One region of the Arthrobacter sp. 10N410 genome, then DNA from elsewhere that is predicted to be linked to it. Evidence: predicted binding sites of a transcription regulator. Region 1 holds the regulator's gene; each other region holds the start of a gene.

Region 1 (4,205 bases):
GAAGAACGCAGCACGTGGTGGCCCAGCAGGGCGGTGACGGCTCCCGCATCGCACAGCCGGGTGACCTCGCGGGGGCTGATGCCGCCCTCGGGGCCCACGATCAGGAGCACCTCGCGGGCCACACCGCCGTCGCCGGCCTGCTGGTGCCAGGCCTCCAGCACCTGCCGCAGGGGCCGAACCGCGTCCTCGTGCAGGATCACGGCCAGGTCCGCGGCGGCTACGGCCGCCTGCAGGCCGTTGCCGTCCACCGCGGCGCGGACCTCCGGAATCCAGGCGCGGCGTGCCTGCTTCGCGGCTGCCGTCACCACGGACTGCCATTTGGCGTGCGCCTTCGCCGCGCGTTCGGGTTTCCAGCGGACGATCGAGCGTTCGGCCTGCCAGGGCACGACGGCGTCAATCCCCAATTCGGTCGCGGTCTCAGCCGCCAGCTCGTCGCGGTCGCCCTTGGCCAGGGCCTGCACCAGCACCAGCCGAACGTCAGGCCTTGGCTCGGTCACGACCTCGCCGCACTCCACCGTCAGCTCCTGCGGCGCGGCGGCCGTCACGGTGCCGGTGATCCGCTTGCCGGCGCCGTCGGCGATGTCCACCGGCTCCCCCACGGCCAGGCGCTTGACCGTCACCGCGTGGCGCGCCTCGGCGCCTTCGAGGACGAACGTCGCGCCGGGGACCAGCTGGTCCAGGGTGCCTGCGGGGGTGAAGAAGACCGGGTTGCTCACCGCTACAGGTTACCGAGCCGGTCCCGCAGCTTCGCGAAGACACCGCCGCTGGCGGCAAGCTTCCCTTCGGTGAACTGCTCGCCGCGGAGTTTGGCGAGCTGGCGCAGCAGGTCTTCCTGGGCGGCGTCGAGCTTCGCGGGGGTATCCACCTGCAGGTGGACCTTGAGGTCTCCGCGGCCGTAGCCGCGCAGGTGCGTGACGCCCAGGCCACGCAGCGTGATGACCTCGCCGGACTGGGTGCCGGCCTTGACGTCGATTTCCTGTTGACCGTCAAAGGTCTCAAGGGTCAGCTCTGTGCCGAGCGCGGCCGCCGTCATCGGGATGTTCAGGCTAGCGTGCAGGTCGTCGCCTTCGCGCACGTAGGTGGGGTCGTTGTTGACCCGGATCTCGACGTACAGGTCACCGGACGGGCCGCCGGCAGGACCGGCCTCACCCTGGCCGGAGAGCTGGATGCGGGTGCCGGTAGCGACGCCGGCGGGAACCTTGACGGTAAGCGAGCGGCGGCTGCGGATGCGGCCCTGGCCGGCGCATTCGTTGCAGGGATCCTTGATGACCGTGCCGAAGCCCTCGCAGCTGCCGCAGGGGGCAGTGGTCATGACCTGGCCGAGGATGGAACGCACGGCGCGCTGGACCTGGCCGCTGCCGCCGCAAATGTCGCAGCGCTCGGGGTGGCTGCCTTCGCGGCAGCAGGAACCCTCACAGGTGGGACAGGTGACGGCGGTGTCCACTTCGAGCTTCTTGTTGACCCCGAAGACGGCGTCGCGCAGGTCGATCCGGACGCTGATCAGGGCGTCCTGGCCGCGCCGCACCCGGGATGCGGGGCCACCCTGGCCGCCGGCGCCGCCGAAGAAGGTTTCGAAGATGTCCTGGAAGGCGAAGCCCTGGCCGGCGTAGCCGCCGCCGAAGCCGTTGTCGTTCCCGTTCTCGTTGCCCGTCGTGTCGTAGACCCGGCGCTTTTGCGGGTCGGAAAGCACCTCGTAGGCATGGGTGACCGCCTTGAAGCGCTCGGAAGCGTCATCACCGGGGTTCACATCCGGGTGCAGGGTCCGCGCAAGCTTGCGGTAGGCCTTCTTGATCTCTTCCCCCGTGGCTTCACGGGAGACTCCAAGAACGTCATAGTGGCTGCTCAAAGTCTGTATCTCTTCCTTTTTGTACTGCCAGTGGGGCACTGCCTGTAGTTGGCAAGAAGTCCGGTTCCGGATCCGGCCCGTCAGGGCCCGAGGATCCGCGAAAGGTAGCGGGCCACCGCACGGACGGCGGCCATGGTGGTGGGGTAGTCCATCCGGGTGGGGCCAAGGACTCCGACCTTGGCCGTGGCGTCCGGGCCGTAGCCGGTGGCCACCACGGACGCTTCGGACAGGCCGTCGTAAGGGTTCTCCCGGCCGATGCTTACCGTGACGCCGCGCGGGTCCTCCGCCATGTCGCTGAGCAGGCGCAGCATCACCACCTGCTCTTCAAGCGCTTCGAGCACGGGTCCGATGCTCAGCGGGAAATCCACATTGGACCTGGCCAGGTTGGCGGTCCCGGCCATGACCATCCGTTCCTCGCGGCTGCTCGCGGCAAGCGATTCAAGCCCGCGGGCCAGGGCCTGGGCGGGTCCCCGCCGCACCGGCGGACAGCTGTCCACCACGGCCTGCAGCGACTGGGGCAGCAAGCTCAACGGGGTGCCGGAGAGCCTGGCCAGGAACAGGGTGCGGAGTTCGGCGAGGGCGTCGTCGCCGAAGTCCTGGCCGACGTCGATCACCCGCTGTTCCACCTTGCCCGTATCCGCGATCAGGACCGTGAGTACCTTGCGCGGCGCCAGGAGCACGAATTCGATGTGCCGGACGCGGGCCCGGCTCAACAGCGGGTACTGCACGACGGCGACCTGGTTCGTCAGCTGCGATAGCAGCCGCACCGTCCGGTCCAGCACGTCGTCGAGGTCATCGGACCCCTCGAGCAGCGCCTGGATGGCGCGGCGCTCCGCCGGAGAGAGGGGTTTGACGGCCGAAATCTGGTCCACGAACAGGCGGTAGCCCTTGTCCGTGGGAATCCGGCCGGCGCTGGTATGCGGCGCCGTGATCAGGCCCTCGTCTTCCAGGGCGGCCATGTCATTGCGGATCGTGGCGCTGGACACGCCCAGATGGTGCCGTTCCACCAGGGCCTTGGATCCAACCGGCTCGCGGGAATGGACGTAGTCCTCCACGATGGCGCGCAGCACTTCGAGTTTGCGTGGCTCGCTCACTCTCCACCTCCAATCGACCCGTATCGGTTCGCCGGTGCCGCCGCGCGTGCAGGAACACCCGGCGTTAGCACTCGACATGCCTAAGTGCTAACCAGTCTAATATGAGTCGCGCCGTTGTTAGCATTGGATTCGCTGCGGGCGTGAGCCCCGGGACTGGTGTTTCCGGGCACACCACAGGCCGCGCCGCCGTTCTGTCCCCCGTAATTCCCGAGTGCAAAGCAGTGTGTAGCAGATGTCGTACCAGAATTGGGGCCCGCAGGATCTCTCCGCGCCCGCCAAGGCCCAGCTGCCCGAGATCCCGGTGGAGCGCGGCATGGTGCTGGAGGACGTGCAGTCCGGCTGGGTGGGCGCCGTCACCCGGGTGGAGAAGTCCGGCGGCATGCACGTCGTGGCCCTCGAGGACCGGCGCGGCAAGTCCCGATCCTTCCGCCTCGGCTTCGGCTTCCTGCTCGAGGGCCAGCCCATCCGGCTGATGCCGCCCGCCCCGCGGGTTCCCGCGGCGGGTGCCGGAGTCGGCGCGCGCACCGCCTCCGGTTCGGTCCGGGTGGAGGGACAGCGTGCCCAGGTCGCGAAGGCCAGCCGGATCTGGGTGGAAGGCAAGCACGACGCCGAACTCGTCGAGAAAGTCTGGGGTGACGACCTCCGCGTCGAGGGCATCGTGGTCGAGCCGCTGCACGGCATCGACGACCTAGCTGCCGCCGTGAAGGAGTTCCGGCCCGGCCCCGGCCGTCGCCTCGGCGTCCTGGTGGACCACCTTGTTCCAGACTCGAAGGAGTCGCGAATCGCCGACGCGGTGATGGCCTCCCCGGGCGCGGCCGGCAACGTGCTGATCGTCGGGCACCCGTACGTCGACGTCTGGCAGGCCATCCGCCCTGCCGTCCTGGGCATTGAGCGGTGGCCGGTGATTCCGCGCGGGGTGGACTGGAAGACCGGCATCCTGACGGCCTTCGGCTGGCCGCACAGCACCAAGGAGGACATCGGCCTGGGCTGGCAGAAACTCCTCGGCGCGGTCCGCAGCTACGCGGACCTGGAGCCCTCCCTGCTGGGCCGGGTCGAAGAGGTCATCGACTTCCTCACGGTGCCGTAGCCGCCTCCCCGTGCTTTAGTTCGCGGTCCGAGCAAGTATTCTTGGTAGGGCGGCCGCTGCATTTTGTTGCGGCCGCGGCTCGTACAGGTACCTACGCTCCACCGCAATCCAAAGGACGAAACGTGGCAGAAGACGCACGCGAACACACGGATCACCAGGCCGGCCATGGCCAGTCGCA
Region 2 (4,205 bases), on a different contig from region 1:
GCCAACCTTGATCACGCCGATGCCGCCGGCCAGCTTGGCCAGGCGTTCCTGCAGCTTTTCCTTGTCCCAGTCCGAATCGGTGCGGGTCAGCTCGGCGCGCAGCTGGGCAACCCGGGCCGCGACGTCCTCGGCCGAACCGGCGCCGTCAACGATGGTGGTGTTGTCCTTCGTGACGGTGATGCGGCGGGCGGTACCCAGGACCTCAAGGCCCACGGTGTCCAGGCTGAGGCCCAGTTCCGGGGAGACAACCTGCGCGCCGGTGAGGGTCGCGATGTCCTGCAGCATGGCCTTGCGGCGGTCTCCGAAACCGGGAGCCTTGACGGCCACGACGTTCAGGGTGCCGCGGATACGGTTGACGATCAGCGTGGAGAGTGCCTCGCCGTCGACGTCTTCGGCGATGATGAAGAGCGGCTTGGAGCTCTGCAGCGCCTTTTCCAGCAGCGGCAGGAATTCCTGGACCGAGGAGATCTTGCCCTGGTTGATCAGGATAAGGGCGTCTTCGAGGACTGCTTCCTGGCGTTCCGCGTCGGTGACGAAGTACGGGGACAGGTAGCCCTTGTCGAACTGCATGCCCTCGGTGAGGACCAGTTCGGTCTGCGTGGTGGAGGACTCCTCGATGGTGATCACACCGTCCTTGCCGACCTTGCCGAAGGCCTCGGCCAGGAGCTCGCCGACCTCGTCGCTCTGTGCGGAGATCGCGGCCACGTTGGCCACCTGGGTGCCCTCGACCGGGCGGGCGTTTTCGAGCAGGCGGGCGGCCACGGCCTCGACGGAGACCTCGATGCCGCGCTTGATCTGGCCCGGGGCGGCGCCGGCGGCAACGTTGCGCAGGCCTTCCTTGACCAGGGCCTGGGCGAGGACGGTGGCGGTGGTGGTACCGTCGCCGGCGACGTCGTTGGTCTTGGTGGCGACCTCCTTGGCGAGCTGTGCGCCAAGGTTTTCGTACGGGTCGTCCAGCTCTACTTCGCGGGCGATGGTCACACCGTCGTTGGTGATCGTGGGGGCGCCCCACTTCTTGTCCAGCACGACGTTGCGGCCGCGCGGGCCGAGCGTCACCTTGACCGTGTTGGCGAGCTTATCGATGCCGGCTTCGAGCGACCGGCGGGCAGCGTCGTTAAACGCAAGCTGCTTTGCCATGGTTTTGTCCTTTCAAGACAGAACCCCGCGCAGCCGTTCGTTCAAAGCGAAGGATCGGCGGCGCGGGGGTCCAAGAGAGTTACTTTACGACGATCGCCAGAACGTCGCGGGCGGAGAGCACGAGGTACTCGGTGCCGCCGGTCTTAACTTCGGTTCCGCCGTACTTGGAGTAGATGACAACGTCGCCAACGGCAACGTCAACGGGAACGCGGTTGCCATTGTCATCAAAGCGGCCGGGGCCTACTGCAACAACTTCGCCTTCCTGCGGCTTCTCCTGTGCGGAGTCCGGGATAACCAGGCCGGAAGCCGTGGTCTGCTCGGCTTCGAGCGGGCGGACAACAATACGATCCTCAAGAGGCTTAATAGAGACCGACACTCGGACCTCTCCTTTTCGTCAGCAAATTTGTGGACTATGAAGCGGTGATCCGTGGCGTACAAACCGTCGTCGCGGTGCCGGCAGTAGCCCGGCGGAACATGCTTCACGTGTTAGCACCCGCCTAGGGAGAGTGCTAATGACGACTCTATGTAAGTAGTTAGCACTCGGTCAAGGTGAGTGCCAGAAGTTCGTCACTGGTGAACGTCCGGCGGGACCGTCCGGAGTGACGGACATGCCCATCGCAACCGGCCGGCACCGGACATATCGGCAATATGTCCGGTGCTGGTGCCGAAGGATGGGCATGTCCCTCGGTCCGCGCCCAGGCTGGGGCGGCCTACTCCCCCGCCAGGTCCTCGTAGTCCCAGTCCTGGCCGTCGTCGTCTTCCTCGATCCGGGCGGAGGCGTTGCGTTCGCGGTACAGCACAAAGCCGCCGGCGAGGGCAGCGACCGCGCCGAGGACGAGGGCGATGATGCCGCCCACCCGGGCTGCGGCATAGGTGTCACGGATCGCGCGCGCCTCATCGGTCGCATCCTTCACGTCTTTGCCGCCGACCGAGTAGACGGTCGCATTGAAGGAGTCCAGTAAGAAGATAATGACGAGCAACGCCACGCACACGACGGCGATCACGACGCCGGCGATCAGCGCCGGCCGGGCGAAGCGGGCCAGTCCCCGGCTGTCCCGGGCCTCCCCGACGGCGTTCTCCCGGGTGCCTGCCGTGCCGAAGTCGTCTGTGTCCCTGCCATCCATGCCGTCCAGCCTATCGGGCGCGCCGGGCGTTCCCCGCCTGAACTACGCTTGATGGCATGGCTGAGACTACGCAGGACCAGATCGCCCCGCTCCTCAATCCGGAGGGCTGGGAGCTGCTGGCCTCGCTGGGACCGTACCGCGAGGAGGAGGCCTTCCGCCTCAACGCCTCGCTCCGGAAGGCCGGCCATTCCCCCGAACTGGTGTCCGCGGCACTCACCCAGTCCCGCCTGCGGACAAAGGCGGAAGCGAAGTTCGGTGAATTCGCCCGGCAGATGATTTTCACCCGGGCCGGCCTGGAACAGGCCACCCGGCTGACCGTAGCGGCGCGGCACGCGCAGCGCTTCGCCGAGGCCGGGATTGCCCATGTGGCGGATCTGGGCTGCGGACTGGGAGCCGACGCAATGGCCCTGGCCTCGCTGGACATCAAGGTGACCGCCGTGGAACTGGACGAAACCACCGCCGCCTGCGCCACGATGAACCTGATCCCGTTCCGGAACGCCACCGTCGTCCATGCCGATGCCGCCGCCGTCCCGCTCGACGGGATTGACGGCGTCTGGCTGGACCCGGCCCGCCGCACCACCTCAAGTTCCGGGACCAAGCGACTCTGGGATCCGGAGGACTTCTCCCCCCCGCTGTCCTTCGTGGAATCCCTGGCCTCGTCCGGCCGTGCCGTCGGCGTGAAGATGGGCCCGGGCATGCCGCATGCCTCCGTCCCGGAGGACTGCGAGGCGCAGTGGGTCTCGGTGGGCGGCGACGTCACCGAAGTTGCGCTGTGGTTCAACGCGGTCCGCCGACCCGGAATCCGGCGTGCCGCGCTGGTACTCGGCCCGCAAGGCGCCGCGGAGCTCACCAGCTCGGAGGACTTCGGCGCCGGGCCGGAGGCCCCGCTGGGCCCGGTGGATGGCTACCTCTACGAGCCCGACGGCGCCGTGATCCGCGCCGGCCTGGTCGCCGACGTCGCGCTCCAGCTGGGCGGTCATCTGCTGGACGAACACATCGCCTATATCTGCGCGCCGGAACTGCACGATACCCCGTATGCCCGCGCGTACAAGGTCCTTGAGGTGATGCCGTTCAACGTCAAGGCGCTCAAGTCCTGGGTCAAGGACAACGGCGTGGGCGTCCTTGACATCAAGAAGCGCGGCACCTCGGTCACGCCGGAGGAACTGCGCAAGCAACTGCTCCCCGGCGGCGGCAGGAGCGCCAAGAATGCGGCCAAGAAGACGGCCACCCTGGTCCTCACCAGGATCGGGGAGGAGCGGGTGGCCATCTCGGTGGAACCGGCCTAGGGCCGGCCTTGCGGGGCGGGGCTACTGGGCCCGCATGAACTCCTCGGCGGCACGGACCTGTTCGTCGCTGGGCCGGATGCCCGTGTAGAGCACGAACTGTTCGAGGGCCTGGATGGTGGCGACCTCGGCGCCGGTGATCACCTGCTTGCCGGCCGCCCGCGCGGCTTTGATCAGCGGCGTTTCGGCGGGCAGCGCCACAACATCGAACACCACCTTCGCGGCCGCCACGGCTTCCGGCGGGAAGGACAGGGCGCCGGACTCGGGGCCGCCAGCCATGCCGACGGGCGTCACGTTGATCAGCAGGTCGGCTGTGCCCTCTGCGGAATCCGGGGCCGGGAGTACTGCACGCCATTCGAATCCGTAGAGCCCGGCGAGCGTCCGGCCGGCCGCCTCGTTGCGGGCGATGATCGTGACGTGCCGGAATCCGGCGTCGCGCAGTGCCGCCGCAGTGGCCTTCGCCATTCCACCGGCGCCCAGCAGCCACACCGTGTAGTCCGTGGGGACGGCGTTGCGTTCCAGCAGCTGCTCGATCGCCGTGTAGTCGGTGTTGTAGGCCGTGAGCTTACCGCCGTCGTTGACGATCGTGTTGACCGAGTCGATGGCTTTCGCGGACGGGTCCATGACATCCACGAGGGCGATGACGTCTTCCTTGAATGGC
Region 3 (4,205 bases), on a different contig from region 1:
CGACGGCGGTGGGGGCTATGCCCTGGCCGGCGCGGTCCTGGTCGACCCAGTAGCCGAGGGTGGCCATCATGGCCGAGCCCCAGACAATCGAGGAGACCGTCAGCTGCCCCACGATCACCGGTTCCTTGAACCCGGGAGTCCAGGCAGCAATGACAAAGGGAAGCGCGGTGGCCTGCGCCGCCTGGGCCTTGAGCGACCGCACCATCTGCCGGTAGTCAGGCAAGCCGCCGCCGGGTACCGGGTTGGACGCTTCCCAGGGGGCCAGCCACGCGTCGTTGCGGGCCCTAAGCTCGCTCCACTCTTTGCGGTCCCGGTACCGGATCGGACGCAGCACAAGATCGCCGCACTCCAGGGTCACCGGCCAGGTGAAGCTGCCCCCCATGGGACTATTTCGTCAGGCTGGAGGCGAAGCCGGGCAGCCATTCGCGCAGACCGGGGCCGAGGTCATCGCTGTCGCAGGCGAGCTGGACGCAGGCCTTGAGGTAGCTCAGCTTGTCGCCCGTGTCATAGCGGCGGCCGCGGAAAATGACGCCGTACACGCCGTAGCCTTCACCTTCGCCGGCGGAAAGTTCCTGCAGGGCGTCGGTGAGCTGGATTTCCCCGCCGCGGCCGGGCTCGGTCCGCTCGAGGACCTCGAAGACCGCGGGGTGCAGCACATAGCGGCCGATGATGGCCAGGTTCGAAGGGGCCTCGTCGACGTCGGGCTTCTCCACCAGCTGCTTGATCCGGACGTACTCCTCGCCCTCAACCGGCTCGACGTCGGCGCAGCCATAGGCGCTGATCTGCGAGGGGTCGACCTCGATCAAAGCCACGACCGAGCCGCCGGTCTTTGCCTGGACCTCGATCATGGTGCTGAGCAGCTCGTCGCGGGCATCGATGAGGTCGTCGCCCAGCAGCACGGCAAAAGGTTCGTAACCGACGTGCTGCTTGGCGCGCAACACGGCGTGCCCGAGGCCCATGGGGTCGCCCTGGCGGACGTAGTGGATATCGCCCAGGTTGCTCGCGGCCTGGATGGACTCCAGCTTGGCGGTGTCGCCCTTGGCCTCCAGCGTCGCTTCCAAGGTGGGCACGCGGTCGAAGTGGTCCTCGAGGGCGCGCTTGTTGCGTCCGGTGATCATCAGGACGTCGTTGAGGCCCACGTTCACGGCTTCCTCGACCACGTACTGGATGGCCGGCTTGTCGACGACCGGCAGCATTTCCTTCGGCATCGCTTTGGTGGCCGGAAGGAAACGGGTGCCGAGGCCCGCAGCAGGGATGACGGCCTTACGGACGGAGGCGTTGGGTGTAATCACTCGACTAATCTAACTGAGGGGGCAAAACATCAGGTAATTGTCCCCACCGGCACGGCAGCCGCGGCAGCCGACATCATCAGGCGCCGCCCGGGCGAGAGGACGCCACCGCATGAGCACCAAGGAAGAGATCCGTTCGCGGCACCGGCTGCGCCGGACAGCGATGTCGCCGGCGGAGCTGGATGCCGCCGGTTCGGCAATCGCCCGGCACGGGCTGGCGTGGGCCTCCGGGCTGGCCGACGGCGGACCACGCACCTTCGCTGCCTACCTCGGCGTCGGTTCCGAGCCGCCCACCCTGCCCCTCTTGGCCGCCCTGCATGATGCCGGCCACCGGGTGCTGCTCCCGGTTTGCGAACCTGGACTGGCGCTGAGCTGGGTGTACTGGACTCCGGCCTCGGAGTTTGTCCGCAGCCGCTATGCACCCATCCAGGAGCCGACCGGTGAACGGCTCGGCACGTCCGTGATGCGGGACGTGGCCGGAATCTTCCTCCCGGCCACGGCCCTGGACCGTTCGGGCAACAGGATCGGGCAGGGCGGCGGCTATTACGACAAGTTCCTTGCGGCCCTCGCCGCCCTGCCGGCGGGCCCTTCCCGGGCTGGCGATGGCCCGCTGCCGACGGCGGCCGTCGTCTACGACGCCGAGGTACTCCCCGCTGGCAGCATCCCGGCGGAGTCCTTCGATCAGAAGGTCGCCGCCGCCCTGACTCCTGGCGGCTTGGTCCGGCTTGCCGGGCTTTCCTAGCCGCAGTCGGCGGGTGATAGAATTGGCACTCAGGCCCTGCGACTGCTAACGCGGTTTCCTCGTCCACCGATTCCGGTGGCGGAAATGCCGCTCCGGCAGCACGGGACCTGCTCGTTTGTCCAAGAGGAGGAACCCCAGTGCCCACGTATGCATATGCCTGCAAGGACTGCAGCCACGCCTTCGAGACCGTGCAGTCGTTTACGGACAGCTCCCTGACGACCTGCCCGGAGTGCCACGGGACGTTGCGCAAGAAGTTCAACAGCGTCGGCGTCGTGTTCAAGGGCTCCGGCTTCTACCGGACCGACTCACGCGACAGCAAGGGCAGCGCCGTCGCCCCCGCTGCCAGCCCGGCTGCGAGCTCCGCACCGGCTTCCGCCGCCGCCAACTAGTACCCGGCAGGCCGGCACCCTCGCGGTTGTCCACATAGCGCCGCCCGGGCCTGACGCCCGCTGGCTTCCCCACCATAACGTGGCGACATGGCCCACCGCAGCCGCCGCACACTCTTTTCCCGATCAGCACCGTCTTACGGGTCGACGCCGCGTTTCAGATCGGCTCCGTCACCGCTTCCGCGCGCTGCCATCCGCCCTGGCGCCCGCCGCAAATTTCCGCCGAGGCGGCGCTTCCGCGGCTGGCTGGGCAGACACCGCCGGCTGGTCATAGCCCTGCTGCTGTGCCTCGCCGCCGGCATGGCCGTGCAGCAGCTGACGCCTGCGCCCGAAGCCACCGTCACCGCGTGGGCCGCGGCCAAGGATCTCCCGGCCGGCCGGGTGCTGGACGCGGCCGACGTCGTCGCCATCCAGATCCCGCCCGGCGTTCTGCCCGCCGGCCCGCTTGACCCTGCCGGACTGGACGGGAAACAGCTCGCCGTGGCCCTGCGCAAGGGCCAGCTACTCTCCGACTCACAGTTCGTCGGCCCCGGGCTGCTTGCCGGCAGTCCGCCGGGTTCGGTGGCCGTGCCACTTCGCATGGCAGACCCTGCCTCGATCCAGCTGGTCTCCCCAGGCCAGCTGGTCAATGTCGTGATGACGAGCGGCGACGGTTATGAAAAGGCAGCCGCTTCCCGGCTCCTCGCTTCGGCTGTTCCGGTCCTGTGGACCTCAGCGCAGGGCGGCCGGGCCGGCCCATGGCTCGACGCCGGGGCGCCGGACGGCCTGATCGTGGTGGCCGCGGACCCTGACCAGGCCCGCCAACTCGCCGGAGCGTCCACGCAGGGCAAGCTGTTCTTCGTCCTGGTCAGGGCCACGCGCGGATAGCGAAGGCCGCCGGCTGCTTCGCCGGCGTGCGGGTCAGCCCCAGTGCGGCGGCCGCTGCTCCTTGAGCCAGGCATCGTGGTCGTAGCTCCCGGGCTGGTCGCCCCAGCGGCGCGGATCGTCTTCGGCCGCCTTGTTCGGCAGCAGTCCGCCGGAAGCCGCGGCGCCGGCCCCCGGCTGCCCCTGTGGTTTCTGGGCGGGCGCTTCCTGATTCCGTTCAGCGGTGTCCGGGGCAGTCACGTTCGGGTCGCCTGCCTGCTTTGCGTCACCGCTGTCACTGCCGTCACCGTGGTTGTTGTTTTCGTTCTCGCCGTCTGCGCTCATGCCGCCGGCCTCCTTGCTGCAAATAACTGTTCAGTGCCTCCGGGCCTGCCGGTCAGCCCCGGTCAGCTGCGGCCGGAGCGTAGGCATCTTGCCCGTCTTCGACGCTCAGGTTTTCGATGTCGTCGGAGAAACCGGGCGAGGGGCGCACCCGGCTCGGCGCCGCAGGCTTCTCCAGTCCGAGGTAGCCGCCGATCCGGTCCGCGCAGGCGGACGGATCGGTGAAGACTTCTATTGTCCATAGTGGCATGTACCGCCAGCCCATGCGCTCCAGCAACTGCGGGCGGAGCCGGCTGCGCTCACGCACTGTCATCCGCCGGTACCGTTCGGTGCCGTCAGACTCGATGGCAACCGGGCGGGGAATCTCGGCGTCGTCCTGGCCGATAGTGTGCATCGGGTCGGCCGCGGCAACCATGTCCAGGACGCCGTCGTACTGGTGCCAGACGCGGGCGCCGCGGGCACGGAGCCGGTCCCCGAGATCGGCCACAAGCGGGTCGGCGCCAAGGGCCTGCTCGCTGGCCGCGGCACGGGATGCCGGGCTCCCCAGGTCGGAGTTGCCGGCGATCTCGCGGTCCAGGAGCTCGTAGAAGTCCACCGCGCCGT

Evidence for each region. Region 1 encodes HrcA, which represses chaperone genes, less so after heat shock. Its sites were predicted from a motif close to TTNGCACTCGNNNNNNNCGAGTGCNAA; they were not measured.
Region 2: the regulator HrcA is predicted to act here: its motif matches at 1,671-1,697, upstream of groES (co-chaperone GroES).
Region 3: the regulator HrcA is predicted to act here: its motif matches at 2,054-2,080, upstream of AC1DB8_RS03260 (FmdB family zinc ribbon protein).

Annotation. Positions count from the first base shown of each region.
Region 1 covers NZ_JBFTIP010000002.1:360,110-364,314, reverse strand. The annotation lists gene AC1DB8_RS06185 (16S rRNA (uracil(1498)-N(3))-methyltransferase) at 1-716, opposite strand, end outside; gene dnaJ (molecular chaperone DnaJ) at 719-1,846, opposite strand; gene hrcA (heat-inducible transcriptional repressor HrcA) at 1,927-2,940, opposite strand; gene AC1DB8_RS06170 (DUF3097 domain-containing protein) at 3,173-4,027, shown strand; gene AC1DB8_RS06165 (DUF4870 domain-containing protein) at 4,150-4,205, shown strand, end outside.
Region 2 covers NZ_JBFTIP010000001.1:653,173-657,377, reverse strand. The annotation lists gene groL (chaperonin GroEL) at 1-1,137, opposite strand, end outside; gene groES (co-chaperone GroES) at 1,217-1,513, opposite strand; gene AC1DB8_RS03170 (hypothetical protein) at 1,848-2,261, opposite strand; gene AC1DB8_RS03165 (THUMP-like domain-containing protein) at 2,318-3,547, shown strand; gene AC1DB8_RS03160 (shikimate 5-dehydrogenase) at 3,569-4,205, opposite strand, start outside.
Region 3 covers NZ_JBFTIP010000001.1:679,528-683,732, reverse strand. The annotation lists gene AC1DB8_RS03275 (GNAT family N-acetyltransferase) at 1-382, opposite strand, end outside; gene galU (UTP--glucose-1-phosphate uridylyltransferase GalU) at 387-1,292, opposite strand; gene AC1DB8_RS03265 (5-formyltetrahydrofolate cyclo-ligase) at 1,402-2,031, shown strand; gene AC1DB8_RS03260 (FmdB family zinc ribbon protein) at 2,169-2,420, shown strand; gene AC1DB8_RS03255 (RcpC/CpaB family pilus assembly protein) at 2,718-3,284, shown strand; gene AC1DB8_RS03250 (hypothetical protein) at 3,318-3,605, opposite strand; gene AC1DB8_RS03245 (AAA family ATPase) at 3,658-4,205, opposite strand, start outside.